3 regions of the Mesorhizobium sp. M1342 genome follow, and region 3 is predicted to be linked to each of the others. Evidence: riboswitches for the same ligand, from Rfam matches in the RefSeq annotation. Region 3 holds a riboswitch; each other region holds the start of a gene.

Region 1 (9,749 bases), on a different contig from region 3:
GCCCTCGCGCATTGCGGCTCTCGGGCCCGAAAGCCCGCCGAGCGCAGCTCTGACAAGGCCGCGACAGGAATCGAACGACGACTGGCCAGAATTATGAAATCGCTTGCGACACTCATGCAATTTCAGACATTTCAGTAACAAATAGATTTAACATTCTCTTCACTTGCACTTTGGGGCGCGTTACCCGAATTAGCTGGAGCGGCCGAAACCCCCGCAAGATCAAGCGCGTAGTCGAAATCCAATCTTGCTGGTGCTTGTCGAGGGATGCGACGCGATGGGCCGGCGCAGGTGCGCTGTGAAGCAGCACTGAGCGCGCCGAAAAACGGCTTCCCAACAGGAGATTGATTTGGATTATGTGCAGTATTTCGCCGGAAGAATCGAGCAACTCAAAGGCCGTGGCGGGTATCGTGAATTTGCCGATCTGGAGCGTCAGTCTGGCAACTTCCCAAAGGCCTGGCTCAATAGGCCCGACGGCCGAAAAGAGATAACCATTTGGTGCACTAATGATTATCTCGGTATGGGGCAGCACCCCAAAGTGCTATCGGCAATGAAGCGCGCCATCGATGCCAACGGCGCAGGATCGGGAGGATCCCGCAACATTGGTGGCACCAACCATTATCACGTGTTGCTCGAGCGGGAGCTTGCAGCTTTCCACAACAAGGAAGCAGGATTGATTTTTGTTTCCGGCTTCAGCTCAAACGATTCATCATTGAGTACATTGGCATCTTTGATGCCGGACACAATTATATTTTCTGACGCGCACAACCACGCTTCAATTATTAGTGGATGCCGCAACAGCCGGGCCGAAAAGCGCGTCTTCCAGCATAACGACGTTGCGCATTTGCGGGAGCTTCTGCGCAGCGTAAATCCTGCAAGACCCAAGATCATTGTTTTTGAATCGGTATATTCAATGGACGGTGACATTTCACCGATCAAAGATATCTGTGACATGGCGGACGAATTTGGCGCAATGACGTTTCTGGATGAAGTTCATGCATCGGGAATGTACGGTCCGAAAGGCGCCGGCATTGCCGCGGAACTTGGCATCATGGATCGTCCAACCATCATCGAAGGGACGCTAGGTAAGGCGTTCGGCTCGATGGGGGGTTATGTGACCGGACCTGCCTCCATTGTTGACAGCATACGAAGCTTCTCGATCGGTTTCATTTTCACCACGGCGCTTGCGCCAGCGCTAGCGGCTGGTGCGCTGGCAGCGCTGCGCCATCTTCGCGATTCAGATTCAGAACGAATTGATCTGCACCGGAAAACGAAACTTTTAATCGGATTGCTGAAAGAGGCGGGCATCCCCGTCATGCCGACCCGAAGCCACATCATTCCTGTGCCTATTGGTGATCCATTCCGTTGCAAGGAAGCGTCCCGCCAGCTTCTGGATCAGCATGGAATATACGTTCAGCCAATTCTGGCGCCGAGTGTTCCGGTGGGAACCGAGCGGTTCAGGGTGACGGTTACGCCTGCCCATAGTACGACAGATATTCGGACGTTCGTCGATGCGCTCAGGCAGGTTCTGCTGCGGGACAATCTTGGCAAGGCTGCCTAATGTAAATGCTGGGAACGACAGGGCGCGCAGCCTCAGACCTGATTATATCAGCCGGGCTCGCCGAGGTGGAAGCGGCGGTCAGCGATCCGGTTCTGACGCCCGATCGCATCTTCGAATGTCATCGGAAAGCAGTTCCGTAACCCGCAATGACAGCTTTCGCGATCTTAAATGATGTGACTCCATGATTGAATGGGGCCGTTTGACGACTCGCTGCTTACACATCGGGCCGGTTCCAGATTCAGGGCTCACCATGAGCCGGTATGACCAGAGCGCATGTTCTTGTGCTGCGAGTTTGATGTGGCTTGGCGTGCCCTACCCGAGGGGTAGGTCACGCCCAGGCCCACGGGATCACACACCAACCCCAGCTAACCTGGTTTGAACGGAGCAAGCCTCCGACGCCGCCCTAATCAAAAACGCTGCAACAGATCCTTCAAATCAATTTACAAGATTTTTACAACCGTCAGTCGTTGACAATGGTACGGCACCCCGAGTCTGAGGTCCGGCACGGCCACAAAAGTGACACCGGTACCCTCGGACCGCCGCCAGCACGCAACATCGGGATTAACAGCAATGGTAAGAAGAAGAGCGCTCATATTGGTCGAAGGCCATAGGGGTACTGGTCAGCTATACGTCCAAGCGGCTCAGTGTCTTGGTCTTCATCCAATTACTCTGACGGCTGATCCACCTCGGTACGACTATCTTTCGGCGGAAAACGTTGAGGCAATCCGTGTCGACACTGGCAATCTCGAAGCGTTGGTCCGCGAAAGTTCGCGGCTGCGTGCTACCCACGACATTGCTGGCATTACTGGCTTTGCCGGGGACCATGAATCGATCTATGCGACAGTTGGCAAGCTTTGCCGGCATTTCGATCTACCGGGACCGAACCCTGAATCGATTGAACGAAGCTGCGACAAATTCAAGCAACGCCAACTCCTCGCGCAGGCCGGCGTTCCAATACCGGCCTATCGGTTGGCAGCGAATGCGGCGGAGGTAGAAAGCTCGGCTGCAGAGATCGGCCTGCCCGTGATTCTTAAGCCGGCAGTAGGCAGCGGCAGCATGGGTGTCCGATTGTGCCGCAGCCTCGAAGACGTAGCCGAACATACGACCCATCTATTGGGCGGAAAGCACATATGGCGGTCTACACCGAAAATACTCGTCGAAGAATTCGCACAGGGCCCGTTCTATAGCATTAATGTTATGGGGAATGAGGTCGTTGCGATTTGCGCCAATGACTTTGGTCCCCTCCCCCATTTCGTCATACGTGAGGTGACGTATCCGGCCCTGCTAACCGATCAGGAGCGTGAGCGCATCGCCGATGTTTCGCTGAGCTGTTTGCGGGCTCTCGGCCTTGGCTGGGGGCCAACTAACATTGAACTCCGGTGCACGAAACGCGGTCCAGTTGTCATTGAAGTCAATCCGCGTCTTAGTGGCGCGCCCGACCCTCAACTGGTCCAGTTAGCTTACGGTGTCGACCTCGTCACCGAGCACATCAAGCTTGTCATTGGCGAGGAATGGGATCTGCGCAAAAAGCATTCGCATACTGCGGCCGCGCGATTCCTGCTTCCTGATCAAGATGGCACCCTCGACTGGATTGGTGGCGACACTCAGGCAGCTGCTATATCAGGTGTGGCCGAGGTCAAATTGAATGTTGAACCCAAGACACCGATCGTCAGGAAGGGGGATTTCCGAGACTGGATTGGACATGTCATTGCCACTTCGCCCAGCCGTGCTGAAACCGAGGGCGCCCTTCAGCGAGCGGTCGACTTGATCGAATGGTCGATCACCCCTTTTCCGGCGACAATAAGAGGTGATCGAGAGCACGATGTTTGTGGGGCGTTCGGGCGGCCCACCAGTTCTGTTCCGATCAGGCATTGACGGCTTAAGATCCTTGAAACGCAGCAGTTCCGTCTACGTCAATGTCACATCAAGTTTGACGAGGCAAATGCAGCTTTGGCCACACCTGCCTTGTCTCCCGCGGAACTTCTCCGCGACCCATGGCGAGGCCGTCGGCCCAATTTGGGCCCAATTTGAATGCCGCCCACCGCCGCCGCAGGACGAACATGCGCTTGACAAGACAACGCCGGCCCGTTCAACTTGAGGCATTCACCAGGGGAGTCCCGGCAAGGGGCTGAGATACTGCTGGCTTTCGCGGCGCAGTGACCCGTTGAACCTGATCCAGTTCATACTGGCGTAGGGACGGTGCAAGCGCTCTGCGGGAGTTCACGCCCGAGGTCCTGTTTCGGCAGGTCGACAGAAGCGTCTTTTCATCCTTCCGGCACAGAACTGGGTCTCCAATGCATGAGCAAAGGAGCCTCAAGATGAATGCCCTCACCCCAGCCGTCTCAACGGGGCCGCTGCCTGCTTCGCGTAAGATCCACAAGCCCGGTGCCATCCACCCGCAGATCAGGGTGCCGATGCGCGAAATCTCCGTCCATCCGACAGCCGGCGAACCGCCCGTCACCGTCTACGATCCGTCGGGCCCCTATACCGATCCGGCTGTCGAAACCAGCATCGAAAAAGGCCTGGCCCGGCTTCGCCACGAATGGATCTTGGCGCGCGGCGATGTCGAGGTCTGCGACGGCCGCCATGTCCGGCCGGAGGACAACGGATTCGCGACGGGCGAACGCCTGACGCCAGAATTTCCCATCCGCCACCGACCGCTCAGGGCCAAAGCAGGCAAGGCGGTGACGCAGCTTGCCTACGCGCGCGCCGGCATCATCACACCCGAAATGGAGTTCGTCGCCATCCGCGAGAACCTTGGTCGCGAGATCCTGCGCGGCAAGCTTGAGCGCGACGGCGAGGCTTTCGGCGCGACGCTGCCCGATTTCGTCACGCCCGAATTCGTGCGTGACGAGGTGGCGCGCGGACGGGCGATCATCCCCGCCAACATCAACCATCCCGAGAGCGAGCCAATGATCATCGGCCGCAATTTCCTGGTCAAGATCAACGCCAATATCGGCAACTCCGCCGTCACATCGTCGATGGCGGAAGAGGTCGAAAAGATGGTGTGGGCGATCCGCTGGGGCGCCGATACGGTGATGGACCTGTCGACCGGCCGCAACATCCACAACATCCGCGACTGGATCGTGCGCAACGCGCCGGTGCCGATCGGCACGGTGCCGCTCTACCAGGCGCTCGAAAAGGTCGGCGGCATTGCCGAGGATCTGACCTGGGAGGTCTACCGCGACACGCTGATCGAACAGGCCGAGCAAGGCGTCGACTATTTCACCATCCACGCCGGCGTGCGGCTGCATTACATCCCGCTGACCGTCGACCGGGTGACGGGTATCGTCTCGCGCGGCGGCTCGATCATGGCCAAATGGTGCCTGCACCATCACCGGGAGAGCTTCCTCTACGAGCACTTCGCGGAGATCTGCGACATCGCCAGAGCCTACGACGTCTCCTTCTCGCTCGGCGACGGCCTTCGTCCGGGCTCGATCGCCGATGCCAACGACGCGGCGCAGTTCGCCGAGTTGGAAACGCTCGGCGAGCTGACGCAGATCGCCTGGGCGAAGGATTGCCAGGTGATGATCGAGGGGCCTGGCCACGTGCCGATGCACAAAATCAAGGCGAACATGGACAAGCAACTCGCCGTCTGCGGCGAGGCGCCGTTCTATACGCTTGGACCGCTGACGACCGACATCGCGCCGGGCTATGACCACATCACCTCAGGCATTGGCGCCGCGATGATCGGCTGGTTCGGCACCGCCATGCTCTGCTACGTCACGCCCAAGGAGCATCTCGGCCTTCCCGATCGCAACGACGTCAAGATCGGCGTGATCACCTACAAGATCGCCGCCCACGCCGCCGACCTGGCGAAGGGCCATCCGGCAGCGAAAGTCAGGGATGATGCGCTTTCCCGCGCGCGCTTCGAGTTCCGCTGGGAGGACCAGTTCAACCTGTCGCTCGATCCGGAAACGGCGCGGTCCTTCCACGACCAGACTTTGCCCAAGGAAGCGCACAAGGTGGCGCATTTCTGCTCGATGTGCGGACCGAAATTCTGCTCGATGCGTATCTCTCACGACATCCGTGCCGAGGCGCAGAAAGAGGGCATGGCGGCGATGGCGGCGAAATACCGCGAGGGCGGTGATCTCTACCTGCCGGCGGACGAGACCGGGGCACCGCTCATACCTCAGCCACGTGAGCCATCATGAAGGTCTTGGTCAAAGGAGCGGGCGTTGCTGGCCTCACCGCCGCCTTCGAGTTCGCCGCACGCGGCGCGGCGGTTACCGTTGCCGAGACAAGGCCTGCCCTTGGGGGCAATGCGTCGTGGTTCGCCGGTGGCATGTTGGCGCCGTGGTGCGAGCGTGAAAGCGCCGAGCAGCCGGTGCTGGATCTCGGAAGCGACGCCGCCGACTGGTGGGACGCCGCAACGCCAGGCTTGGTAGCACGACGGGGAACGCTGGTCTTGGCCGCGCCGCGCGATGCGGGCGAGCTCGACCGGTTCGCCAGCCGCACGACGGGCTATCGGCGCGTCGAGGAAGATGAAATTGCCTTGCTGGAGCCCGACTTAGCCGGCCGCTTCCGCCGCGGATTGCTGTTCGCCGATGAGGCTCACCTCGACCCACGCCCGGCGATGGCGGCACTTCATGACAAGCTTGCGACCATGGGTGTCAAATTCCACTTCGGCTGCGACGCCCGGCCTGTTTCGGGTTTCGCCCGTCAGATAGACTGTATGGGAATGGCAGCGGCCGATGACAGGCTGCGCGGTGTTCGCGGCGAAATGCTGATTCTTCGCACGCCTGATGTCTCGCTGTCGCGGCCGGTCCGTTTGCTTCATCCACGCTTTCCGCTTTATGCCGTGCCGCGCACCGATCACCGTTTCATGATCGGAGCGACGATGATTGAAAGCCAGAGTGCCGGACCGGTGACGGCGCGTTCCATAATGGAGCTGCTGGGTACCGCCTATGCCCTCCACCCGGCCTTTGGCGAGGCCGAGATCGTTGAAACCGGTGTCGGCGTCCGCCCAGCCTTTGCCGACAACTTGCCGCGCGTCGAAACCAAGGGTGAAATCATCGCGATCAACGGGCTCTATCGTCACGGTTTTCTCCTGGCTCCCGCCATGGCGCGCCAGGCTGCCGACCTGGTTTTCACTCAAGACAGAACCAAGGAGCTTGCTCATGAAACTGATGGTCAACGGCGAAGCGCATGAGGTTGCCGCCACCACGCTGGCCGAGCTGCTTGCCGCGCTCGACTATGAGGGCGATTGGCTCGCGACCGCCGTCAACAATGACCTCGTGCACAAAGCCAACCGGGCGGAATTCCAGTTGAACGACGGCGACCGGATTGAAATCCTCTCGCCCATGCAGGGCGGCTAGGCCATGATCGAGCTTTATGAAGCCGAGCTTCCGTCGCGCCTGCTTCTTGGCACCGCTCAATATCCTTCGCCGGCCATCCTTGCCTATGCAGTCAGGGCTTCGGGCACGGCGGTGGTGACCGTCTCGTTGCGCCGTGAAATGGCAGGCGGCAGGGCTGGCGAAGAATTCTGGTCGTTGATCCGCTCGCTTGGTGTCAGAATCCTGCCCAACACTGCTGGCTGCCACTCCGTCAAGGAAGCGGTCACGACCGCACAAATGGCGCGCGAAGTCTTCGGTACGAACTGGGTCAAGCTCGAAGTGATCGGCAACCATGACACCCTGCAGCCGGATGTTTTCGGTCTGGTCGAAGCCGCCCGCATCCTGTGCGAGGACGGTTTTGCTGTATTCCCCTATACCACCGACGACCTTATCGTTGCCGAGCGGCTGCTTGCGGCGGGCTGCAAGGTCTTGATGCCGTGGTGCGCGCCGATCGGTTCCGCTCTCGGACCGATCAACATCACGGCGCTGCGCTCGATGCGCGGACATTTCCCAGATGTTCCGCTGATCGTGGATGCGGGGCTCGGACGGCCGTCGCACGCGGCAACCGTTATGGAGCTCGGCTTTGACGCCGTACTCCTGAACACCGCGGTCGCCAAGGCGGCCGATCCGGTCGGCATGGCGCGTGCGTTCGGCAAGGCGGTCGAGGCCGGTCGTGAAGCTTTCAGCTCGGGTATGCTTGAACCGCGCGACGTCGCCGTGCCGTCGACGCCGACCATCGGCAGGGCCGTTTTTTCATGAAGCTCGATCCCTTCTACCTGATCGTCGACAGCGCTGACTGGGTCGAGCGGCTGGTCCCGCTCGGCGTCAAGCTGGTTCAGTTGCGCATCAAGGATAGGGACGAGACCACGCTGCGGTCGGAAATCCGCCGCGCGAACGGCGTCTGCGCGGTCCATGGTTGCCAACTGATCGTCAACGACTATTGGCGCACGGCAATTGAGGAAGGCTGCGACTTCGTCCATCTCGGCCAGGAGGATTTGGCTGCGGCCGACCTGCTGGCGATTAAGTACGCCGGATTGAAGCTCGGGCTTTCCACGCACGATCATCTAGAACTGGAAACGGCCATCGCTGCCGAGCCCGACTATATCGCGCTCGGCCCCATCTATCCCACCGTCCTGAAGCAGATGAAATGGGCGCCGCAAGGGCTCGAGCGGATCAGCGAGTGGAAGCATCGGGTGGCGCCGATCCCATTGGTCGCCATTGGCGGCCTCAACCCCGATCGGCTCGACGGTGTTTTCGCGGCTGGTTCGGACACCGCGGCGGTGGTCACCGACATCACGTTGAATGCCAATCCCGAAGCGCGCACGCGAGAATGGATCGAAAAGACAAAGCCATGGCGCTGAGGCGAGAACCGCATGTGCTCGTGGTCGGCGGATCTGACTCCAGCGGTGGGGCTGGAATCGCACGCGATATCGAGACGATCTCTTCCATTGGCGTGCGCACCTGCCTTGCTGTCACCGCGCTGACGGTGCAGACGCACCATGCGGTCATGGAAATCCACTCTATGCAACCCGGTCTGGTGGCCGGTCAGATGCGTGCGGGGTTGCAGGCCAACAAAGTGGCGGCCATCAAGATCGGGATGCTCGCCACGGTGGAGATCGTCATTGCGGTTGCCGGAGTGCTGCGCGAAAATCCGCAGGTGCCGGCAGTGCTCGACCCGGTGCTGGCCTCGACGTCAGGCCGGGCGCTCCTGGAAGCCGGCGCCATCGCCGCCCTGAAATGCGATCTGATGCCATTTTGCCGTCTGGTCACCCCCAATCTCTTCGAGCTGGCACTCCTTGTTGGCTCGGAGCGGGCAGTGGATGAGGACGGCGTAGTGTGGCAAGGCCAAGAATTGCTGGCAGCCGGCGCGCGGGCTCTGCTGATCAAGGGCGGCCATGCATCGGGACCGCAATCAACCGATATTCTGTTGCGCCCCGATCACGAACCAGTCCGCTTTGACACGCCGCGTCTTGCCGCATCGATGCGCGGGACGGGCTGCATGCTGGCCAGCTCGATTGCGGCACATCTGGCGAAGGCGCAATCAATCGAGTACGCCGTGCGCCAGGGCAAGCTCTTTGTGTTAGAAAAGCTTCGGAAAACCCCAGCCGAATAGCCGTAGAGACGGCTCAAGCGTTCAGCGGCTGACGCTGAAATGGAAGCCGTAGCCCTCCTGCCCTTTTTTCACAGCGCGTGACGGAATGAGGCCGCTTTGCAGATCGGAATTCAGCGGCGCCGAGACAAGCTGCCCTGCCAGGCCGGGAAAGTAACGGGACTCTTCCTGCGGCGAAGCGCACTGCCAGTCAGGCATGGGGATGCACTTGTGCCTCCTGGCGAGTGTGAGGCCGCAGGAGTGAGGCATTTCAGCGCGGCGGGGAACGCCGGATCTGGCCCCGCAGTGCTGGAGCAAAGCAAAGGCCGGTTTGAGACGATTCCGGGGATTTCTACGAGGCTGCTCGCGACGCCGGCATTGAGTTCTACCAGCTCCTGAGCGGCATACGCGACCAAACCCGGTTGAGTGTCACCGCAGGGATGTTCCACGAGTGGGACAAACAGCTGCGGGACTGGCTGGTCCGCGAATTACGAAACTGGCATCGAGGGGATACGGCAGCTGCGAAGGTCTGGTCAGCGGATTTCGCCAAGATTGCAGACCTCCTGGAAAGTTTCGGCTGGAAAGTCCGAAGCACGGACTACTTCAAGACGCTCGATGCGTGCCGGTTGGTGGTCAACGTCTACAAGCACGGCGCCGGAAAATCGCTGGATGACCTGAAGAAAACCTGCTCCGAGTATCTAGACGATCCGCTCAAAGGCACTCGGCCGCCGTGGTCAGAGAAACTGCTGAACCACACGCACCTCAA
Region 2 (9,749 bases), on a different contig from region 3:
ACCGTGCCCGAGGTCGGGATTTCCAGGAGGTTGATGCAGCGCAGCAGGGTGCTCTTCCCCCCGCCCGAAGGTCCGACCAGCGCCGTGACGCTGCCTTCGGCAATGGTGACCGTCACCCCCTTCAACACGAGATTGTCGCCGAAGCGCTTTTCGATGTTGCTGAGGCCGATCATGAGCGTGCCTCCAGGAAGCCGCCATAGCGGTTGAGCCGGATCTCCAGCCGCGTCTGCAAGGCCGACAGCACCGAACTCAGCGCCAGATAAAGGATCGCCGCCTCGACATAGAGGATCAGCGGCTCATAGGTGGTGGCGACGATGCGCTGCGCCGCCTGGAACATCTCCGGCACGGTGATGGCGGCGGCCAGCGACGTGTCCTTGACCAGCGAGATGAAGGTGTTGGAGAGCGGCGGCACCGCGACCCGGCCGGCTTGCGGCAGAATGGTGCGCCGCATCGCCTGGCCCCAGGTCATGCCGATCGAATAGGCGGCTTCCCACTGGCCTTTCGGCACCGAGCCTATTGCCGCGCGAATGATTTCCGACGTGTAGGCGCCGATGTTCAAGGTAAAGCCGATCAGCGCCGCCGTGAAGGCGTCGAGCAGGATCCCGACCGACGGCAGGCCGTAGAAGATGAGGAACAGCTGCACCAGGAGCGGCGTACCGCGGAAGATCCAGACATAGAAGCGCACCAGCGCGACCAGCGGCTTGGGGCCGAACAGCCGGGCGAGTGCAGCACCCAGGCCGACCGTCAAGCCGAGAGCAAAGGACAATAGCGTCAGCGGCACGGTGAAGATCAGCGCCGCCCACAGGAGCGAAGGCAGCGACTCCAGCATCAGTTGCAGCCAGTGCGGCACGTAAGACCCTCCAGATTGGTCGAAGCAGCTTGGTCAAAGCAAGAATGCGTCGGCCATATCACGACAAAAGCGGCGGGCCGTCAAAGACGGCTCGCCGCTCGATAGTCTCATGGGCGGCGGACCGGCCCGCCTCCCGGATTACTTCGAAACGTCCTGGCCGAAATAGGTGTCGGAGATCTTCTTGTAGGTGCCGTCGGCCTTGATATCGGCCAGCGCCTTGTTGATCGCGGCGACCAGCTCCGGGTCGCCCTTGCGCACGATGACGCCGGAATAGTCGGCGTTTTCCTCTTGCGCGGCGATCCTCACATTGGCGTCGGGCTTGTGCTTCTTGAAGTCGAGGAACGACAGACTGTCATTGATCGTGGCGTCGGCGCGGCCGGTCAGAAGCAGCTGGATCGACTGGTCGAAGCCATCGGTGCCGACCAGTTCGGCGCCGTTCGTTTCGGCCAGCTTGCCGAAATTCGAGGTCAGCGACTGCGCCGACTTCTTGCCCTTGAGATCGGCGAAGCTCTTGATGTCGGTGTTGTCGCCGCGCACGATCAGCACCGCCTTAGAGGCGATGTAGGGATCGGAGAAGTCGTACTTTGCCTTGCGGGCGTCGGTGATGCCGACCTGATTGATAACGGCATCGTAGCGATTGGCGTCGAGGCCGGCGATCAGTCCATCCCACTTGCCTTCGAGGAACTCGGCCTTGACGCCAAGCTTGTCGGCGATCGCCTTGGCGATTTCGACGTCGAAGCCGACCAGTGCACCGGACGTGTCATGGTAGGTGAACGGCGCATAGGTGCCTTCCGTGCCGACCTTGATGACACCGGCGTGCTTGATCTGGTCGAGATTGGGGCCGGCATGGCCTGCAGTGACAGCCAGGGCCTGCAGCGTTCCGGCGATAATGAGCGACTTGAGCCATTTCATTTTTCTGTGATCCCGTCCTTGGCCGGCTGGCCGGCATATTTGTGAGCGCTGGAAACTGACAGATGCAAGCCGAAAAAATAAGGAACAGAATTTCAAAAACAACCGATTTATGAAACCCAGTTCTCCAACTGGAACTTTCTGCTCGTCATCGCAGCCATCACGAACCGTCCTGGGAATCCTTCAGGCAACACAATCCCGCCGCCACGGTCGCGGAACCTTTCCCGCGCATGGCAGTTCTGGCTGTTGTAGGGCACGACGCCGCCATTTCAACCCGGGCGCCAGCCAAGTTTGCAAAGTCATCCGCACCACCCAGGGAGCGCCTCATGATGGAAGACACGGCAGGACGGATCATGGTCCGCGCGGCAATGAAGGCTCCCTACCTCGAGCGTGACGAAGAGCATCGGCTTGCATTGCTCTGGAAAGAGGACAACGACCAGAACGCGCTGCACAGCATCACCGTCGCCCATATGCGGCTGGTCATTTCCATGGCCTCCAAATTCCGCCATTACGGCCTGCCGCTCGGCGACCTGGTTCAGGAGGGTCATGTCGGACTGCTCGAGGCCGCCGCCCGCTTCGAGCCGGAGCGCGAGGTGCGGTTCTCGACCTATGCGACATGGTGGATTCGCGCCTCGATGCAGGACTATATCCTGCGCAACTGGTCTATCGTGCGTGGTGGCACCAGCTCGGCCCAGAAGGCGCTGTTCTTCAATTTGCGACGCCTGCGCGCGCGGTTGGCGAATGGCACGGAGCCGCTCTCCAACGCCACGCTCTATCGCGAGGTGTCGGAGGCGCTTGGCGTCTCCGAAGCCGATGTGGCGATGATGGATTCGCGGCTCTCGGCGCCCGACTCCTCGCTCAACATGCCTATTGCCGACGATGCGGGTTCGACCGAGCGCATGGATTTCCTGATTTCGGACGATCCGCTGCCCGACGAGATCGTCGGCGACAAGATCGATGTCGCGCGCCGCTCGCTCTGGCTGAGGGAGGCGCTTCGCGCGCTCAACGCACGGGAACTGAGGATCATCGAGGAACGGCGGCTGAACGACGAGGGCGCCACACTCGAAGCGCTCGGCGAAACGCTCGGCATCTCCAAGGAACGCGTCCGCCAGATCGAGGCCCGCGCCATGGAAAAGCTCAAGGTCGCATTGGTGAAGCAGAATCCGGAGTTCATGGCGACTGCCGCCGGAACGGCGGCAGGCGTCCAGCGGCGCCTACTTGTCGGTGACGATCTTGACCTTGTCGCCGGCCGAAACGGCGGCACCCGGCGACAGCGCATTGAGCACGCGGAACAGGTCGAGCTTGCGGTCGACGCCGACCATCTGCGCCGAAAGCGAACCCATCGTCTGCCCAGGCTGGACGGTGACGACGCGGATGTGCAGCGGCTTCAGCGCCGCCTTTTCGGCAGCGCTCAAAATCCGGAACGAGCCGCTGACCGAGCGGGCGATCGTGTCCAGCGACGTGCTGGCGGAAGGGGCCGCGGTCAGCAGCCGGTAGACCTGGCCGCCGGCGCGGATGACCGCAATGTCGAACTGCCAGCCTTCGGCGCCGGCATGCGCGGTCGCCGCCTCATTGCCGTTGATGGTTTCCTGCTTGACGCTGCTGTCGACGAGACCAGCCACCCAGCCGCTGCGGATATAGTCCGTCAGCGCCCGGTTCTTGTCGATGGAAACGCCATCGAAACGGATCGCTATGTCGCCGGGGCCGGTGGCCGTCACCGCTGCCGCCGAATTGTCGATGATGAAGCCGTCCGGCACCGTGAACGACACGCCGAGGCCCGGGTGCAGGAAGGTTTCGCCGCGCACATAGCCTTCCTCGGGTGTGTCGCCATAGAGCAGGCCGTCTATGCCGGCGAGGAAGGAATCGCGGTCGCGCGTGCCGACGCCCGGCGCGCCGAACTGGCGGGCATGGCGCTGCGCCAGATCGATGCGCTGCGGCGTGTTTGGGTGCGTGGCCAGGAAGTCCAGGCTGGCGTCGGTGGCGCCACTGATCGAGCGGAAATCGGTATAGGCCGACATCGATTGAAGGAAGCGGCCTGCGGCGAAAGGATCGTAGCCGGCCTCGCCGATCGATTTGATGCCGATGGCGTCGGCTTCCAGCTCCTGGTTGCGCGAAAATTGCGCCAGCCTCAGCTTGCCGCGGATCAACGCCGCCTTGGCGGTTGGGCTGTCGCCGAGCACGTCCGAAACCACCTTGGTGGCCAGGCCTTCCTCGGCCTCCAGTTGCTGGCGCTGCAGGCCGTGATTGGCGGTGACGTGGCCCATCTCATGCGCGATGACGGCGGCAAGCTCGGCCGAATCATTGGCCAGCGCCAGGAGGCCGCGGGTGATGTAGAGATAGCCGCCCGGCAGCGCGAATGCGTTGACGTTGGGCGAATTTAAAATGGTGATGCGATAGGTCTGTGTCGGGTTGGCGGACACCACCGTCAAACTACCGACCACCTTGGCGACCATGCGTTCGAGCTTGGGGTCGGAATATTCACCGCCATAAGTCGCCAGGATGCGCGGGTGCTGCGCCTTGGCCAATTCGGCGAGCTTGTTGTTGGCGCCGACATTGTCCACCGTGATCGGCTTGTCGGAAGGCTGGAAGCCGGATTCCTGAACTTCCGGCGGCGTGAACATCTGGCAGCTTGCCAACGCCACGGCAAAACCGGCCAGCGCGAGAAAACGCGCCAGCGGTTTCATTCCCAATGTGTTAGCGCCGATCGCCAGAACGGCTTCCTTTCGGGTCCCGGCGCATGACCACGAAAATCGGGGGCGATCTTCGGAACGTGTCATGCGCTATCTCAAACTGCTGCAGCATCCGTGCCCGTCCCTTAGGGCGGCGGCGGATACTGCAGGCAAATCACGGCCTGTGCCGGACCGGTAGGGCGGACCTAGCCACACTCCCCCGGTCATGGCAAGCAAACGCCACATCGCCTGGAGCCGGTTTGACCGTAAATTATGTCCGCTTCCGGGCAACATCGCGTGATGTGGAATATCCAGTACCCGCGCCGATATAGCGCCGGAACGCCTCCGGACCAGCCCCGGTAAAGAAATCATCAGCCTTGCCGGTTGCGGCCACCAACCCATTGTCGACAAACACCATGTGCTCGCCGATGCGGCGTGCATCCTCGGGCTGGTGGGTGACAAATAGCACCGTCATGGCGCGTTCGGCATGAACGGCAGCAACCAGATCCAGCATCTCGTCGCGCAAAGCGGGTCCGAGCGAAGCAAAGGGCTCGTCGAGCAGCAACACCGGTCGGTCGCGCACCAGCACGCGGGCCAGTGCGACGCGCTGGCGTTCGCCCCCGGAGAGCTCGCGCGGTAGGCGTTTCTCCTTGCCCGCGAGACCGGTGCGCGCAAGCGCCTCGGCGACCGCGGCGCGGTCCGCCTCGGTCAGTCCCAGGGAGGGCGAGCGGCCGAGCCCGACATTCTGCTCGACGGAAAGATGCGCGAAGAGATTGTTCTCCTGGAACACCATCGACACCGGCCGCGCCGAGGCCGGCTCGGTGCTGACATCGGCCCCGCCGATCAGCACGCGGCCCGATTGTGGGGTCTCGAAGCCGGCGACCAGATTGAGCAGTGTCGACTTGCCCGAACCGCTCGGGCCCATGATGGCGGTGATCTTCGCCGTGGCGAACTCGACGTCGAAGACAAGTGGCGCATCGCCATAGCTGCCATAACTGAACGACACATTGTCTAGCCGCACCGGCGCGCCCTTTTCGAGCCTGTTGGCCGCCCTCTCACGCATCGCGGACCTTCTCCCTTCCCAGCCAGTGCGCCGCCACGATCAACGCGAGACAGACGAAGCCGAGCAGCAGTGCCAGGCCGGCGGCATCCTCGGTGCGGTAGCTGCCCATCCGTGCCAGAAGAAGGTAGGGCAATGTCTGCACGGAATCACTGCCGAACAGGGCAATGACACCGAGATCGCCGAGCGACAGCGCCATGGCGAAAGCGAAGGCCGTGGCGAGCGGTCGCCGCAGCGACGGCCAGTCGACCAGCATCAGCCGGTTCCAGCCCGCAATGCCGAGCAGTGCGCAGAGCCGTTCGTGACGCTCGCTCGCCGCATCATAGGCGGGACGCACGGCGCGCAGGGCGAACGGCATCGCCATCACCGCATTGACGGTGACGACCATGACCGGGGCGATGGCAAAGACATCGCCGGCATGGCGCAGCAACAGGAACCAGCCGGCGCCGACGACGGTCGGCGGCACGACAAGGACAAAACCGGCGCCTGTATCGGTGGCGCGTTCGAGCAGTGTCTTTGCGCCGGCACGGCGGTTCAGCGCCAGTGCCCGCCGCGCCATGGTCAGCGCCAGCGACAGCATCACCGAAAGCAGCGCCGACAGGAAGGCGAGCGCTGCGCTGGTCAGCGTTGCCTGCCGGACGGTGGCCTCCCTGGCCAAACGGCCGAGGTCCGCACCCAACCCGGCCACCACGGTTGCCGCCATCGGCCCAACGACGAACAGCAGCGCCAGGATGATGACTAGCGCGTTCAACCAGGTCTCGCTCCGATTGACCGAGAGATAGCGGCGTTGCGCGACCGGCAAATTGGTGTCGCCGACCACATTGGCGCCCAGGCGCGTCAGGGCCAGCACAACGATAAAGGTCAAGGCGATCTGCAACAGCGTCAGTGTAACGGCCCGCGCGGGATCGAAATCGAAGCGCAGCGCCTGGTAGATGCCGACCTCAAGCGTCGTCGCGGCCGGCCCGCCGCCGAGCGTCAGCACGATGGTGAAGGATGTGATGCAGAGCATGAACACCAGCCCGGCGACGCCGGGCAGTGCGGCGCGCAGCGTTGGCCATTCGATCAGCCGGAACGCCGGCCGCGCCGCCATGCCGAGCTGGCTCGCCAACCGCCATTGGTCGGCCGGTATGGTCTGCAGCGCCTCGAGGAACAGCCGCGTCGCCAGCGGCAGGTTGAAGAAGACATGGGCGACGAGGATGCCGGACAGGCCATAGATGCCCGGCCAGCTTCCCCCGCCGATCACAGCAAACACGCCGGCGAAATAGCCGGCACGGCCATAAAGCGCCAGGATGCCGAGTGCTGCGACAATAGCCGGCAGCGCCAACGGCACGGCGAATATCTGCAGGATGAAGGCGCGACCGAAGAAACGTGGATGTCGCGACAGAGCGCGCGCCACGAACAGCGCCGGGATGACCGAAAGCAGCGTCGAGAGCGCCGCTTGCCAGAGCGTGAAGCGAATGACGCGAAGCAGATAGGGATCGAAGGTTGCCCAGGCGCCCGAGAAATCATGGGCGCCCTCGAAAAGCAGGCCAGCAAACGCGCCGCCGATCAGCAGCGCGATTGCAGCGAGCGCGAGGGTGCCAGCGGTGATGCGGGGGTCAGACGCGCGTTGCACGCTGGACCACCATTCTTTCCATCGCGGCAATTACAAAGGATTGCGTTCCTTGGCGCCCCCCTCCGTCCTGCCGGACTTCTCCCCCTCCAGGGAGGAGATCGGCCGTCACCCATGCTTCCGCTAGTCTCCAACGTTGCCGGACTATAACCAGCAACGACACTGCCAATCTCCCCCCTTGAGGGGGAGATGGCCGGCAGGCCAGAGGGGGGTGGAGTGGCGCGAACATCAAAAGAACTCGCAAGCCTACTTGCTCATCACCGCCAGCCACTCATCGACCCAGGCCTTGCGGTTGGCGGCGACCTCGTCGGGGCTGAACAGCAAGGTCTTGGTCGGCTTGACCAATTTGTCGAAGGCCGGATTGAGCGGCTTGTCGGTCTTGCCGGCCGGGAACATCCAGTTGGTCTCGGGGATGGCATCCTGGAATTTCGGCCCGGTCATGAAGGCGATGAACTTGGCCGCCAGCGGGTTCTTGGCCCCCGCCGTGGTGATACCCGCGACTTCTATCTGCAAATACTCGCCCTCCTCGAACGACGCTGCCTGATAGCGCTCTGTCTTCTCGGCGACCATGTGGTAGGCCGGCGACGTCGTGTAGGACAGCACCATCGGCGCCTCGCCCTTGGTGAACAGCCCATAGGCCTCGCTCCAGCCCGGCGTCACGGTCAGCACTTTCGCCTTGAGCTTGGCCCAGGCCTCGGGCGCCTTGTCGCCATAGACCGACTTGACCCACAGAAGCAGACCGAGGCCCGGCGTGGAGGTGCGCGGATCCTGGATGACGATCTTGTCATCGGCACTGCCCTCGACCAGTTCTTTCAGGCTTTTCGGCGGGTTCTTCAGCTTCTCGGAGTCGTAGACGACAGCGAAATATCCGTAGTCAAAGGGGACAAAAGTATCGTCGCTCCAGCCACCCGGCACGTTGACATCAGTTACGCCGCCATGCGGCGCGAACAAGCCTGACGCCTTGGCATCGGCGGTGAGATTGGTGTCGAGGCCAAGCACGATATCGGCCTTGGTCGACGCGCCTTCCAATCTGACGCGGTTGAGCAGCGCGACGCCGTCGGCGACCGAGACGAACTCGACATCGCAGCCGCATTCGGCCTCGAACTCCTTCTTCACCACGGGACCCGGACCCCAGTCGGCGGTAAAGCTCTCATAGGTGTAGACGGTGAGTTTGTCCTTGGCCAAGGCCGGTCCGGACAGGACCACGGCCATTGCTGAGACTAGAGCGTATAAATGCGTGCGCATCGGCGCCTCCTTCGTTCGAATTGAAAGGAATTGAGGCGTCGGACTGTCCGAAACGTCTAATCCCTCCGCCGGTACAAACCGGATCAGGTTCAGCGGGTTGGCGAGACTGCCTCTCAGCCGGTCCGCGAAGATCGCGTCCGGCACCCCGTTAGAGCGTTTCGACACATAGGCCGGGCCGATCCCCCATGCAAGTGGGAGTTTGCCGCCTTCCGTTTCCCGTGCCGGGCTGGTAAGGGCCACACGATATGAGCACATTCACCATCCTGCTTGGCGGCGATCTCATCCGCACGCCACGGCTCGACCGCCAGGCCGAAGGCTCCCGCGTCATCGCCGCCGACGCCGGCATCGGGCATGCGCGGCTGCTGGGTCTCGTGCCCGAACTGTGGGTGGGCGATTTCGATTCCGTGCCAGCCGAGCTGCCTGACGATCTCGCTTCCGTGCCGCGCCGGACCTTCCCGGCGGAAAAGGACCAGACCGATGGCGAACTGGCCATTGCCGCCGCACTCGAGCGCGGCGCGACCCGCCTGGTGCTCGCAGGTGCTTTCGGCGGCAAGCGCGCCGACCACGCTTTCCTGCATCTGGCGCTTGCCCTGCGGCTGGCCGAGGCCGGGACTGATGTGCTCCTGACCAGCGGCGCCCAGGAAGGCATCCCGCTGCTGCGCGGAACGGCCGGCTTCGACTATGCCGATGGCACGCTGTTTTCGGTGCTCGGCTTTTCCGAGCTCGCCGGCCTGACCGTCACCGGCGCCAAATGGCCGCTGAACCACGTCAAGGTGGCGTTCGGTTCGTCGCTGACCATCTCCAACGAGGTCAAGTCCGACAAGACCGGGGGCCGCCTCGAAATCGCGCTCGGCCATGGCCGCGCGATGCTGCTCGCTCATCCCTATCCCTTACCTGAAAGCTGACATGGCCCCGCCTCTTCTCAACCTCGACGGGATAAAACTGACCTTCGGCGGCACGCCGCTGCTCGACGGCGCCGCCTTGACGGCTTCGGCCGGCGACAAGATTGCACTGGTCGGCCGCAACGGGTCGGGCAAGTCGACCCTGCTGAAGATCGCCGCTGGCCTGATCGAGCCGCAGGACGGCGAGGTGTTCCGCCAGCCTTCGGCAACTATCCGCTATTTGCCGCAGATGCCGGACATGGAGGGCTTTGCCACCGTCCGCGCCTATGTCGAGGCCGGGCTTGGCCCCGCCGACGATCCCTACCGAGCCAGCTATCTGATGGAGCATCTCGGACTGTCGGGTGAGGAACGTCCGAATGATCTGTCGGGCGGCGAGGCGAGGCGTGCTGCCCTTGCCCGCGTGATGGCGCCGGAGCCAGACATCCTGCTGCTCGATGAGCCGACCAACCATCTCGACCTCTCGGTCATCGAATGGCTGGAAGAAGAACTCATCCGCACCTCC
Region 3 (9,749 bases):
TTCCTCAAGCGGTTGCCGACATGGGCAACATTCGGGCGCGGCTGGTCCGATCGTGTCAGGTCGGTGCGGGTTCAGGCCCTGCTGATGTCGGCGCAGGGCCCCGCGGCACCGGTGGCCGCGCCGGCGTCGCCCAGGTTTGAGACATCGGCTGATGTGATGCCGGCGACCCAGCCCGTGCAGCCGGCATCCGGCGGCAAGACGGCTGCCGCGGCCGGCATCCTCGTTCTCATGGCCGGAGCGCTCGCGGCCTTCCGGCATCGGGTCGCCGATTTTTTCGGGAGCCTGTTTCAATGACATGGTTCAACACCAATGCGCTGCACAATCTCCTCAACACGCTGATCACCATCATCTGCGGCGGCGCGCTCGCCGGCTTCGACTGGACGCTGCTCGGGGTGGGCGACCGCACCGCGCTTCAGATCAGCGGCGCCATTGCCCTTGCCAAGATCATCATCAACGCGGTGCGTGACGGGCCGCGCGGCATGGTCGCGCCGCCGGCCAAGGAGACATGAGATGGGAACACTCGCCCTCGCGCTGCTTGGCCAGGCCTGGCCGTATCTTCTGGCAATGGGCGCCGCGCTTGCCGGTGTCTGGACGGCCTATGCCAAGGGCAAGGCCAGCCAGAAGGCCAGGCAGGATGCGGCCGACGCAGCGGCGCGCACCGAAGCCCAGAAGATCGACGATGCCGTCGCCGGCCGGGCGCCGGACGACAACAGGGGGAGACTGGCCAGATGGTCAAAATCATAGCGCTCTCGCTCCTGCTGGCCGGCTGCACCAAATCAGGCGGGTCGTTCTGCGCGGCCGGGCATCCCCTCCGCCCGACAAGGGCAGAGGCGGCGACCCTTTCCGATGCGTCGGTGGCGGCGATCCTGGCTCACAACGAAAAGGGCCAGAAACTTTGCGGCTGGAGGCCATGATGAACGATCTTTTCGACCTGCTCGGCATCAAGGGACCGGTCGTGGCGGCCGGTCTCGCCGGCGGCGTTCTGCGCGCGCTGTCGCGGCATCGCTACAAGCTGCGCGAAATGGTGGCCTCGCCGATCTGCGGCGCACTTGCGGCGGCCTACCTGACGCTGCCGGCGGTTTCCTACGCCAGGATCGCCGGCCTGCCGATGCCCGATCCCGCCGACGACACCACCACGCTGGCGGCTGCCTTCCTGATCGGCGTCTGCGCCATGTGGATTTCGGACGTGCTGTTCGAGTTTGTGGTGCGGAGATTCAAGCCGGGGGTGGAGGAGTAGCTATTGGCACCGCGTCGTCTGTTGGCTACTGCCTCGGAATTACCGAGGCAGGCAACCTGGCGCGGCGCTGCTCTCATTTCCAGAAACGACCGCTGCCCGCTTCGGCTCACGCCGGGGCGGCTTTTTTGTATTTCGATCGGCTATTGCTGAGCGGCATTCGATCTGACCGGTCTCGTCATCGCCCGTTGTCACAAGCAAGTTAATCATGTCGGTTATGCATAATGATTATTGTTAATTTTTGATTGATGCACCGAAACCAGATAAAGACTTGAGCGGATGAAGTGTTCATATATTGTTAAACAAGAGGTAGACCACAGAAGACGGAAGCCATCTCCATCATCAAACGGGAGTAGCTTTCATGAACAAGTTCACTGTTATTTTAGCCGCTGTTGCAGTTGCATCGTCCGTTGGAGCCGCCGAGGCAGGTTGTGGGTGCGGAGGTTCGGGCGGCTGGGGAGGCAATTCGGGCAGCCTGATCAATGTTTCGCCATCCATCGACCTGGCAAGATCACCGCGCTGAACGACGTGCTCAGCGGCAACAACATCCTGAGCGGCAATGTCGTCTCAGGCATTCTGAACGGCAACAAGACCAACATCGTCGGTGGCGTTCTGAGCGGGCTCGGCGTCAACCTGCTGGGCGGCAACAGCTACAGGCTGGGCAAGCGCCACTAGTTCGGCGCTGCATTCCAATCATCGAAGACAACCCAAAATAGCCCGTTCCGGTTCGCCGGGCGGGCTATTTTCGCGTGTCGGGCCGATCAAGCGAGGATGTTGACCGCGCGTGCCGCGACCAGCGCGATTGTCAGCAGCGAGATCATGGCCTCGGCCATCATCAGCAGCTTGGCGCGCTGGGAGAGTGGCAAGGTATCGGTGGGCGAAAATGCGGTCGCATTGGTGAAGGCGAGGAAGAAATAATCGACGAAGCCGGGCAGCCAGTCTCGAAGCTCACGGTCGTTCAACGTCATCTGCGCGAACAGGAAATCGGCCTGTGCGAGCTTGACGAGGCCGCAGGTCGGCGGACCGCCGCGGTCGGTGCTCCAGAACCACAAGGCAAACACGATGACGTTGGTAACCCAGATGTTGAGTGCGTCGGTCAGCAGCGTCGTACCGCTGTTGCCGGCATGGCCCTCCAGCAAGGCACGCACCAGCAGGACCAGCGAACCGCAATTCATGATGCTGATGATGGCGGTCATGGTCAGGGCTGTTCTGCGGATCATGACCCGAAACTGGCCGATCGCATGCCACTCGTGGTCCTCGACCGCCTTTCGGGTAGCGGCCTGTGTCCAGGCGGTGGCCACCGACAAGGGCAGCAGCAGGGCCGCCTCCAGCGCGGGCGCCACCCAGCGCGGCCCGAATGAGAGATTGTTGATGACCAGAAGCTGCAGGCAGATGATGACGAGAACGGCCGCACGGGCCATCCAGAAATCGAGCGCACGGTAATGAATGACGGCATGGTGGTGGCGCATTTTTCAAATCCTGGATGCTTTTTTGGGGACGGGAGCCGGTCAGGCGTAGGCGACACCTGCCGCGATCACGCCCAAGGCGCCATGCCCGGCATGTTCAGGGTGCTGCGGGATGGCGTGTTCCATTGTTGTCTTGCTGGCATGTGATGACGGGAGAGGCGGCATGGTGGCGCGAAACTCTGCCTCAATCTTGGTTTTGCCATGGTCGGCCAAGTATACATTTTCGTAAGCTTCAAGTTCTGGGCTGTTCGTAAAACCGTCCGGTGTGATTTATCCACCGCATGACGCGAATCGACGAACCCATGAACGGTTGGCTGCCGGTCGGCAGTTCTGTTCCAGGCGACTGGCGGCAGTCGTCGATCTGGCCGGGTCTGATGCGCTATCCAGAAGCCGGCCTGGCGCTTTTATGCCTGACGCAGATCCTGTGCTGGACCGTGGTTCCGGCGCTTGTCGATGCCGCCCCGCCCGGCGATGTCGTCGAGAGCTTCATGTGGGGCCGCGAATGGGTGCTTTTGACCTACAAGCATCCGCAGCTCCCCGGCTGGCTGCTCGAGATCAGCCATCTTCTGACCGGATCGTTCCGCTGGCCGCAATATCTGCTCGCCCAGCTTGTCGTCTCGGCGACCTTCGTCTTCGTCTACCTGCTGGCCCGCGACATGCTCGGGAGAACCCGCGCGCTGGCCGCCGTGCTTTTGATGCCGTCATTGTATTTCTTCGGCTGGCCGACACCGCAGTTCAATCATGATTACGCGCAGATGCCCTTCTGGGCCGCAATCTGCTGGCTGCTGTGGCGTGCGGGCCGTGGCGGTGGGCCGGGCTGGTGGCTGCCGCTCGGACTGGTGTCGGGCGTCGGGCTCTATGCCAAGTTTTCCACCGGGTTGCTGTTGCTCTTCGGGGCGATCTGGCTGTTGTCGGACACACGGGCACGCAACCGGCTCGCCACGCCCTGGCCCTGGCTTGGGCTCGCGGTTTTCCTCGCCGTCGCCGCGCCGCTGGCCGTCCAGCTCTACCGCATCGATTTCCTGCCGCTGACCTATGTCGCCGGCCGCGATGAATGGGTGTTGGTCCACCGCGCCCGCCTTTACTATATCGGTGTCCAAATGGCGGGGCTCTGCGGCTTATTGCTGGTGCTGTCGATATCGGGGCTGTTGCGGCGTTCGCCCGCGCCGGAACAGCCCATCGAGAGCGGCGCGCTGGCCTATCTCGTGTGGATGGGGCTTGGTCCGGCGGTGCTTGTCATGGTGGCTTCGCTGTTCACCGGCGCCGGCGAGGCGTGGGGCGCGCCGATGTACAATCTGGTCGGCGTTGTGGCGCTCGCCTTGCTGGGTCATCGGCTCGGCGCCGTCGAACTGCGACGGCTGGCGATCTGCGCGTTCGCCTGCATCCTCGGCATGTCCGGTGCCTATGCGGGCATCCGCTGGACGAGTTGCAATTTGCGCGGGCGCATGGATGCCGTCTGCTGGCCAGCGCGGCAGATTTCGGACGAAGCCGAGGCGGTCTGGCACGCGGCGGTGCCCGGTCGGCTCGACATCGTCGGCGGCGATACCCGCATCGCGTTGCTGGCGGGCCTCAACGCCTATGACAAGCCGTCGATCTTCACCGACCTCGACATGCGGCTCGCCCCCTGGATCACCAGCCAGCGGCTGCGCGATCACGGCATGCTCCTGGTCTGGCCCGGGAGCGGCGTGCCACCTCGGCTGCTGGCGTGGCTGGGCAACATCCCCGTCAAGACCGTTCTTTTCGACTGGTCGCTCAGGGCACCACCGGTGGCGATCAGCTTTGCCGCCATTCCGCCTGGCATGAAGCTACCGGGTTTGATCGACAGGCTCGCCCAAACGAGCAACTGAAGTAGATCCACCGCGTCCGCTGGACGAAGCAGGTGACAATGCCCATTTATGGCGAGACCACTTGCTTTTACGCAATTCCAGACGGAAAACCGCTACACACTTTTCCTGGAATTGCTTTTGAGGAGACGTGACATGGCGACTTCGACCGAACGTGCAGTCCTTGCCGGCGGCTGTTTCTGGGGCATGCAGGATTTGATACGGCGCTATCCCGGCGTCATCTCCACCCGTGTCGGCTACAGCGGCGGCGACGTGCTCAACGCCACCTACCGCAACCACGGCACCCACGCAGAAGCCATCGAGATCAATTTCGATCCGGCCATCATAAGCTTTCGCACGCTGCTGGAACGCTTTTTCCAGATCCACGATCCGACGACCCGCAACCGCCAGGGCAACGATGTCGGGACGAGTTATCGCTCGGCGATCTATTACACCAGCGACGAACAGAAGCGCGTCGCCGAGGACACCATCGCCGATGTCGATGCCTCGGGCCTGTGGCCGGGCAAGGTCGTCACCGAAGTCGCACCCGTTGGTCCATTCTGGGAAGCCGAGCCCGAGCATCAGGACTATCTGGAGAAATATCCCGACGGATACACCTGCCACTTCGTCAGGCCAGGCTGGAAGCTGCCGGTTCGCGAGACGGCGGTTTCGTAGATTTGCAACTGCGATTTGCCCTGCATTGCTGCTCGACGGTGTCGTCGAGCAGATCATCGCATCCAAACCCCTTTCGGTCAGCGCGGCTTGTCGCGTCGGTGAAGCCATCGAGCTTTCACCAATGTGCGAAAGCGCCCTTCGAACACCTTCGTCAACGGCGAATGCGGATGCGGTAGGCAAACACGGTCAGGCGGTTGACAGCCTGCCGTATCGCGGTCCAACTGCGCAGGAAGAGTTGATTTCGGGAGACGGGCCGTGAAAAAAGTTTACGAAAAGCCAGTGTTTGTAAAACGCGAGCGTCTTTCGGTTGTCACTGCCTTGGCATCGCCTTCCACTCAGCCGACCTGACAAGCTCGCCCTGACCTGTCGGCCCGTTTGAGCCGCCGAAGATGAGGCCGATCGAATCGACCGATCACTCGGAGCCGATCACAGCCGTTTTTGTCCTCGATATCTCTAACTATACGGGGCCTCTGCTCGCCGGCTGGCTAGAGGCTGGAAATGCAATTGGCGCGATCATCGTGCCCGGGTTCCGGCGTCGTCCCACCGGTTTCAGCATTGGCAATTTCCGGCGAAGGCTTCAACGCAAGCTGCTGCTCAGGCGGTTTATCGGTAACACGCCTGTCAAGTTGATCGAATTTGGCCGCCCTTACGATTGGAATGCGCTTGGTCGGCAATTGTCTGACGTCCGCGCCGATGTGCTGGTCTGCTACACTTTGCCTGTCTTGATCCCTCAAGAGGTTCTTGGCCATTTTTCCAAAGGCGGGGTCAACCTCCACCCGGCGCTGCTCCCCGACTATCGAGGGCCCCACCCGATCCAGCGCTTGGCCGTGGACGGCCGGCATGCGGCTCATGGCGGCGTCACGCTCCACAAGATGTCCGCCGGTTTTGACGAGGGTGACATTCTCGGGCAGGTGCCGTTTTCCGAAGCTGACTGGACATCGAGAGAAGCCCTGGTCGACAGCACGGCAACCGCTATGCGGATTCTGGTGAGCGAGGCGGTGCCGACCTACTGCCGGGGGCTGTTGTCAGGAATGCCGCAACCGAAAGGCGATTTCGTCTGGGCGCGGCTTCAGCCCAGCCACCTGATAATCTCGCCGGCCATGTCGGTCGAGCATGTTGTACGGCTATGGCATGTGCTTGGCCTTCTGCCAGGCATCTATCTTGAAATCGGAACGCGCAAAGTCAGGCTGGGATTCCAGATCAGAAGGCTGGGGCCCTGCACAGGAAAGGCCCCGGTCAGGCGGTGGGGAACAGTGGAATTTGATCTCGCCAACGGTCGGGTCCTGTATTTTACCTACGGTAGAGTGCTCAAACGGCTGCTCAATTCGAAACACCTATTTTCGCGCCCGCCCGCCGGGAGACCCGCTCCAGAAATCCGGCTGTTCGGCAAAGCGCGTGCTGCGGACCAGAAAAACGGATGAAGTCGCTGGGCGATGCCCAGCGGCTTCATCCGTTTGCGACGTGGTTACTTGCCACAATGATTATCGTTTACCGTTGGCGCCGTCGCGTTACCATCGGCGTCCGGCTGCGCGCCTTGCGGGTTGGTCGGGCAATTCTGATCCGCGTTCGAATTCATGTCCCCTACCGTGCCAGTCGTGCTGTTGGTCGTGCCCGGGTCGACAGTGTCCGGCTCGATCGTATTCGGGGAAGCCGGCGTGTTCGGCTCAACCGTCACCGACTTGCCGCTGCCGCTTCCATTTGCGTTGTTGCTGCCGGCGCTTTGCGCCATGGCTGACGTGGCCAGACCAATGGTGAGAACCGAAGCTGCGAGGATTTTCATGAACATGGTTTGTCTCCATTTCTGTGAAGTCGTCGCTTATTTTCTACGAAAGTGATCGCGTTGCGACTGTGGGGACAACCGGTCGCGGCGGCGAAGGTTCCCGACAAAATTCCGCTCAGGCGCACCGTGACTGGCGCAATGCTTTTGGCGCAGTGCTCTGAAAAAACGGCTTTCCCTTGAACTCGAATGATGCTTTAAGGCGCACATCCACAGGGGTGCTCCGTACGGTCGGGGCTGAGACGGGGGCGGCAAGCCCACAGACCCTAGAAGCTGATCTGGGTAATACCAGCGGAGCGAGGCGGGCGATGTTTTCAGGCGCACAGATTTCCCTATACCCCATGACCGACGATTTCGTCGGTGTCATTCTTGGCGCGCTCGGTGCGCTCGATCCCTGGCGCGACAAGCTCAGGATCGAGACCGACGACATCTCGACCTTGCTGGTCGGGTCGCCCGAAGTGCTGTTTCCCGCCATGCGCGACCTCTTCGTGGCGGCGGCACGTAGCGGCAAACATTGCGTGTTGTCGGCCACCATCTCGCGCGGGTGCCCTGGCGAGCCGGATGATCCGATCTGCCGCTCCGATGCACTTGGCGGGCCTGTCGGGCCACTCGGCCCGCGCAAGGATGCGGCCATCGCGGCGGTGCGCAATGCTGCTGCCACCGGCCAGCCGGCGGCGGCGCAGTTCTCGCTCTATGTGATGGGCACCGACGACCACATGGACGAGATCTACGGCTGCATCGATTTTCTCAAGCAGTCCGGCGTCTATGAGCGTTCCAAGCATTTCTGCACGAAACTGCGCGGTGATGCCGGTGCGATCTTTTCGGCGCTGGACGAGGCCTTCTGCCGCTTCGGACCAGGCGCCGGCCACGTAACCCTCGACGTCACGGTCTCGGCCAACAGCCCGTCGGCTGTCTGAAGCTGCCGCCGCCTCCGCGCGGCCGTCAAAGGTTATCTCCCGTGGTCTCATCATCATTCGCTTCGCGCCCGATCGCGGGCCTTCTTGTCAAGGCAATGCCGGCCATGATCTCGGTCGGTTTGCTCCTAGTGGCGTGGGAGCTTTATGCCACCTATTCCGGCATCAGGCCGACGATACTGCCGGCGCCGTCGCGCGTTTTCGAGCAAGCGCTGCTCAATCGCCAGGCGCTGGCCGACAACGCCATTCCGACCATCGGCGCCACGCTGCTCGGCTTTGCCTGTTCGCTCAGCGCCGCCTTCGTGCTGTCGATGCTGGTCGACTTCTTCCAGCCGCTGCGGCGTGCGCTGTTTCCCGTCTTAATCGTCAGCCAGACCTTGCCGCTGGTGGCCATCGCGCCGCTGGTGGTGCTGTGGTTCGGCTTCGGGCTGGCGCCCAAGATCATGCTGGTGGCGCTGGTTACCTTCTTTCCGATGCTGGTTGCATTGGTCGAGGGTTATGAGTCGACCGAGGCCGAGATCGGGCAAATGCTGCGCGCCATGGGGGCAGGGCGCTGGCGCATCTTCGTGCTGGCACGGCTGCCTTCGGCGCTGCCCTATTTCTTCGCTGGCTTGAGGATCTCCATCACCTACGCCGTGGTCGGCGCGATCTTCGCCGAATATGCGGGGGCCGCGAAGGGGCTGGGCATCTACATGCTCAACGTCAAGAACAATTTCCGTCCTGACCTGGTTCTTGCCGCCGTCGGAGTGAGCGCTGCCCTGACCCTTGTCCTGTTCGGGTTGACTGTACTGCTGCAGCGCCTTGCGATGCCCTGGGAGCGGGCCGGCAAGGAAACCGCCGGGAAGGGAGCCTGGCGATGAGCCGGCTGGAACTGCGGTATGTGCGCAAGGCGTTCGGTGGGCTCGACGTGCTGGCCGATATTTCGCTTAGCGTCGGCGCTGGTGAATTCGTCTCGATCCTTGGACCCTCGGGCGCCGGCAAATCGACGCTCTTCCAGCTTCTGACCGGCGCCGAGCATGGCGAGGGCGAGATGTTGTTCGACGGCGCGCCGCTCGACGACCACGGCAGGCATTTCGCCTTCATGCCGCAGCGTGACGCGCTGATGCCGTGGCGGCGCATCCTCGACAACGCGACGCTCGGGCTCGAAGTCCAAGGCATGAGGAGACAGGCGGCGCGGGTGCGCGTTGCGCCGTTGTTTGCCGAATTCGGGCTTGCCGGCTTCGAGCGGCATTTTCCAGCGCAACTGTCCGGCGGTATGCGCCAGCGCGCGGCCTTGCTGCGCACGGTGGTGCAGCAACGCGACATGCTTTTGCTCGACGAGCCGTTCGGCGCGCTCGACGCGCTGACCCGCACGGCCATGCAGCGCTGGCTGGAACAGATGTGGCGGCATCATCGCTGGACGGCGCTCCTGATCACCCATGACGTGCGCGAAGCCGTGTTCCTGTCCGACCGCATCTATGTGCTGTCGGCGCGCCCGGCCCGCATCGTGCGTGAAATCAAGGTGCCGCTGCCGCGCCCGCGCAGCCTTGGCGGCGATGCCGCGCGCCAGGCAAGTGCGCTCGAGGCCGAGATTCTCGACATCATCCTCAACGCCACCCCATCCAAAGGACACGATCATGATTGACTTGACGCGCCGGCAGGCCTTGTTGCTGACCCTTGCCACAGGCCTTCCGCTCATTGCCGGATCGGGGCGAGCCCAAGCACAATCGGCACAAAAGGTCACCGTTGCCCTCGACTGGACGGTCAACACCAACCACATCGGACTGTTCGTCGCCCGCGACAAGGGCTTCTATCGCGAGGCCGGGCTCGAGGTCGACATCCTGCCTTACAGCGATACCGGTGCGGGCACGCTGGTTGCAA

The links. A riboswitch is a leader RNA that binds a small molecule or an ion and turns the genes downstream of it on or off. The one in region 3 is predicted to bind thiamine pyrophosphate.
Region 1: linked by a shared signal. The riboswitch ahead of thiC (phosphomethylpyrimidine synthase ThiC) and the one ahead of NKH06_RS04465 (YkoF family thiamine/hydroxymethylpyrimidine-binding protein) in region 3 are both predicted to bind thiamine pyrophosphate.
Region 2: linked by a shared signal. The riboswitch ahead of thiB (thiamine ABC transporter substrate binding subunit) and the one ahead of NKH06_RS04465 (YkoF family thiamine/hydroxymethylpyrimidine-binding protein) in region 3 are both predicted to bind thiamine pyrophosphate.

The regions. Positions count from the first base shown of each region.
Region 1 is NZ_JAMYLI010000044.1:25,812-35,560, forward strand. Features, by position in the region: gene hemA (5-aminolevulinate synthase) at 347-1,558, shown strand; gene NKH06_RS30170 (ATP-grasp domain-containing protein) at 2,129-3,433, shown strand; TPP riboswitch at 3,657-3,773, shown strand; gene thiC (phosphomethylpyrimidine synthase ThiC) at 3,877-5,712, shown strand; gene thiO (glycine oxidase ThiO) at 5,709-6,710, shown strand; gene thiS (sulfur carrier protein ThiS) at 6,679-6,876, shown strand; gene NKH06_RS30190 (thiazole synthase) at 6,880-7,653, shown strand; gene NKH06_RS30195 (thiamine phosphate synthase) at 7,650-8,255, shown strand; gene NKH06_RS30200 (hydroxymethylpyrimidine/phosphomethylpyrimidine kinase) at 8,246-9,007, shown strand; gene NKH06_RS30205 (hypothetical protein) at 9,029-9,202, opposite strand; gene NKH06_RS30210 (hypothetical protein) at 9,406-9,749, shown strand, end outside.
Region 2 is NZ_JAMYLI010000013.1:34,838-44,586, forward strand. Features, by position in the region: gene NKH06_RS15225 (amino acid ABC transporter ATP-binding protein) at 1-173, opposite strand, end outside; gene NKH06_RS15230 (amino acid ABC transporter permease) at 170-850, opposite strand; gene NKH06_RS15235 (amino acid ABC transporter substrate-binding protein) at 989-1,762, opposite strand; partial or broken gene NKH06_RS15240 (RNA polymerase factor sigma-32) at 2,086-2,946, shown strand; gene NKH06_RS15245 (M48 family metalloprotease) at 2,974-4,443, opposite strand; gene thiQ (thiamine ABC transporter ATP-binding protein) at 4,700-5,491, opposite strand; gene thiP (thiamine/thiamine pyrophosphate ABC transporter permease) at 5,484-7,103, opposite strand; gene thiB (thiamine ABC transporter substrate binding subunit) at 7,347-8,345, opposite strand; TPP riboswitch at 8,389-8,503, opposite strand; gene NKH06_RS15265 (thiamine diphosphokinase) at 8,591-9,250, shown strand; gene NKH06_RS15270 (ABC-F family ATP-binding cassette domain-containing protein) at 9,252-9,749, shown strand, end outside.
Region 3 is NZ_JAMYLI010000003.1:226,878-236,626, forward strand. Features, by position in the region: gene NKH06_RS31995 (glycosyl hydrolase 108 family protein) at 1-294, shown strand, start outside; gene NKH06_RS04405 (hypothetical protein) at 291-509, shown strand; gene NKH06_RS04410 (hypothetical protein) at 511-744, shown strand; gene NKH06_RS04415 (hypothetical protein) at 729-914, shown strand; gene NKH06_RS04420 (hypothetical protein) at 914-1,237, shown strand; gene NKH06_RS04425 (hypothetical protein) at 1,670-1,909, shown strand; gene NKH06_RS04430 (hypothetical protein) at 1,996-2,703, opposite strand; gene NKH06_RS04435 (hypothetical protein) at 2,743-2,913, opposite strand; gene NKH06_RS04440 (glycosyltransferase family 39 protein) at 3,003-4,547, shown strand; gene msrA (peptide-methionine (S)-S-oxide reductase MsrA) at 4,680-5,198, shown strand; gene NKH06_RS04450 (hypothetical protein) at 5,224-5,457, shown strand; gene NKH06_RS04455 (formyltransferase family protein) at 5,588-6,619, shown strand; gene NKH06_RS04460 (RodZ family helix-turn-helix domain-containing protein) at 6,664-6,984, opposite strand; TPP riboswitch at 7,180-7,293, shown strand; gene NKH06_RS04465 (YkoF family thiamine/hydroxymethylpyrimidine-binding protein) at 7,284-7,892, shown strand; gene NKH06_RS04470 (ABC transporter permease) at 7,988-8,749, shown strand; gene NKH06_RS04475 (ABC transporter ATP-binding protein) at 8,746-9,513, shown strand; gene NKH06_RS04480 (ABC transporter substrate-binding protein) at 9,506-9,749, shown strand, end outside.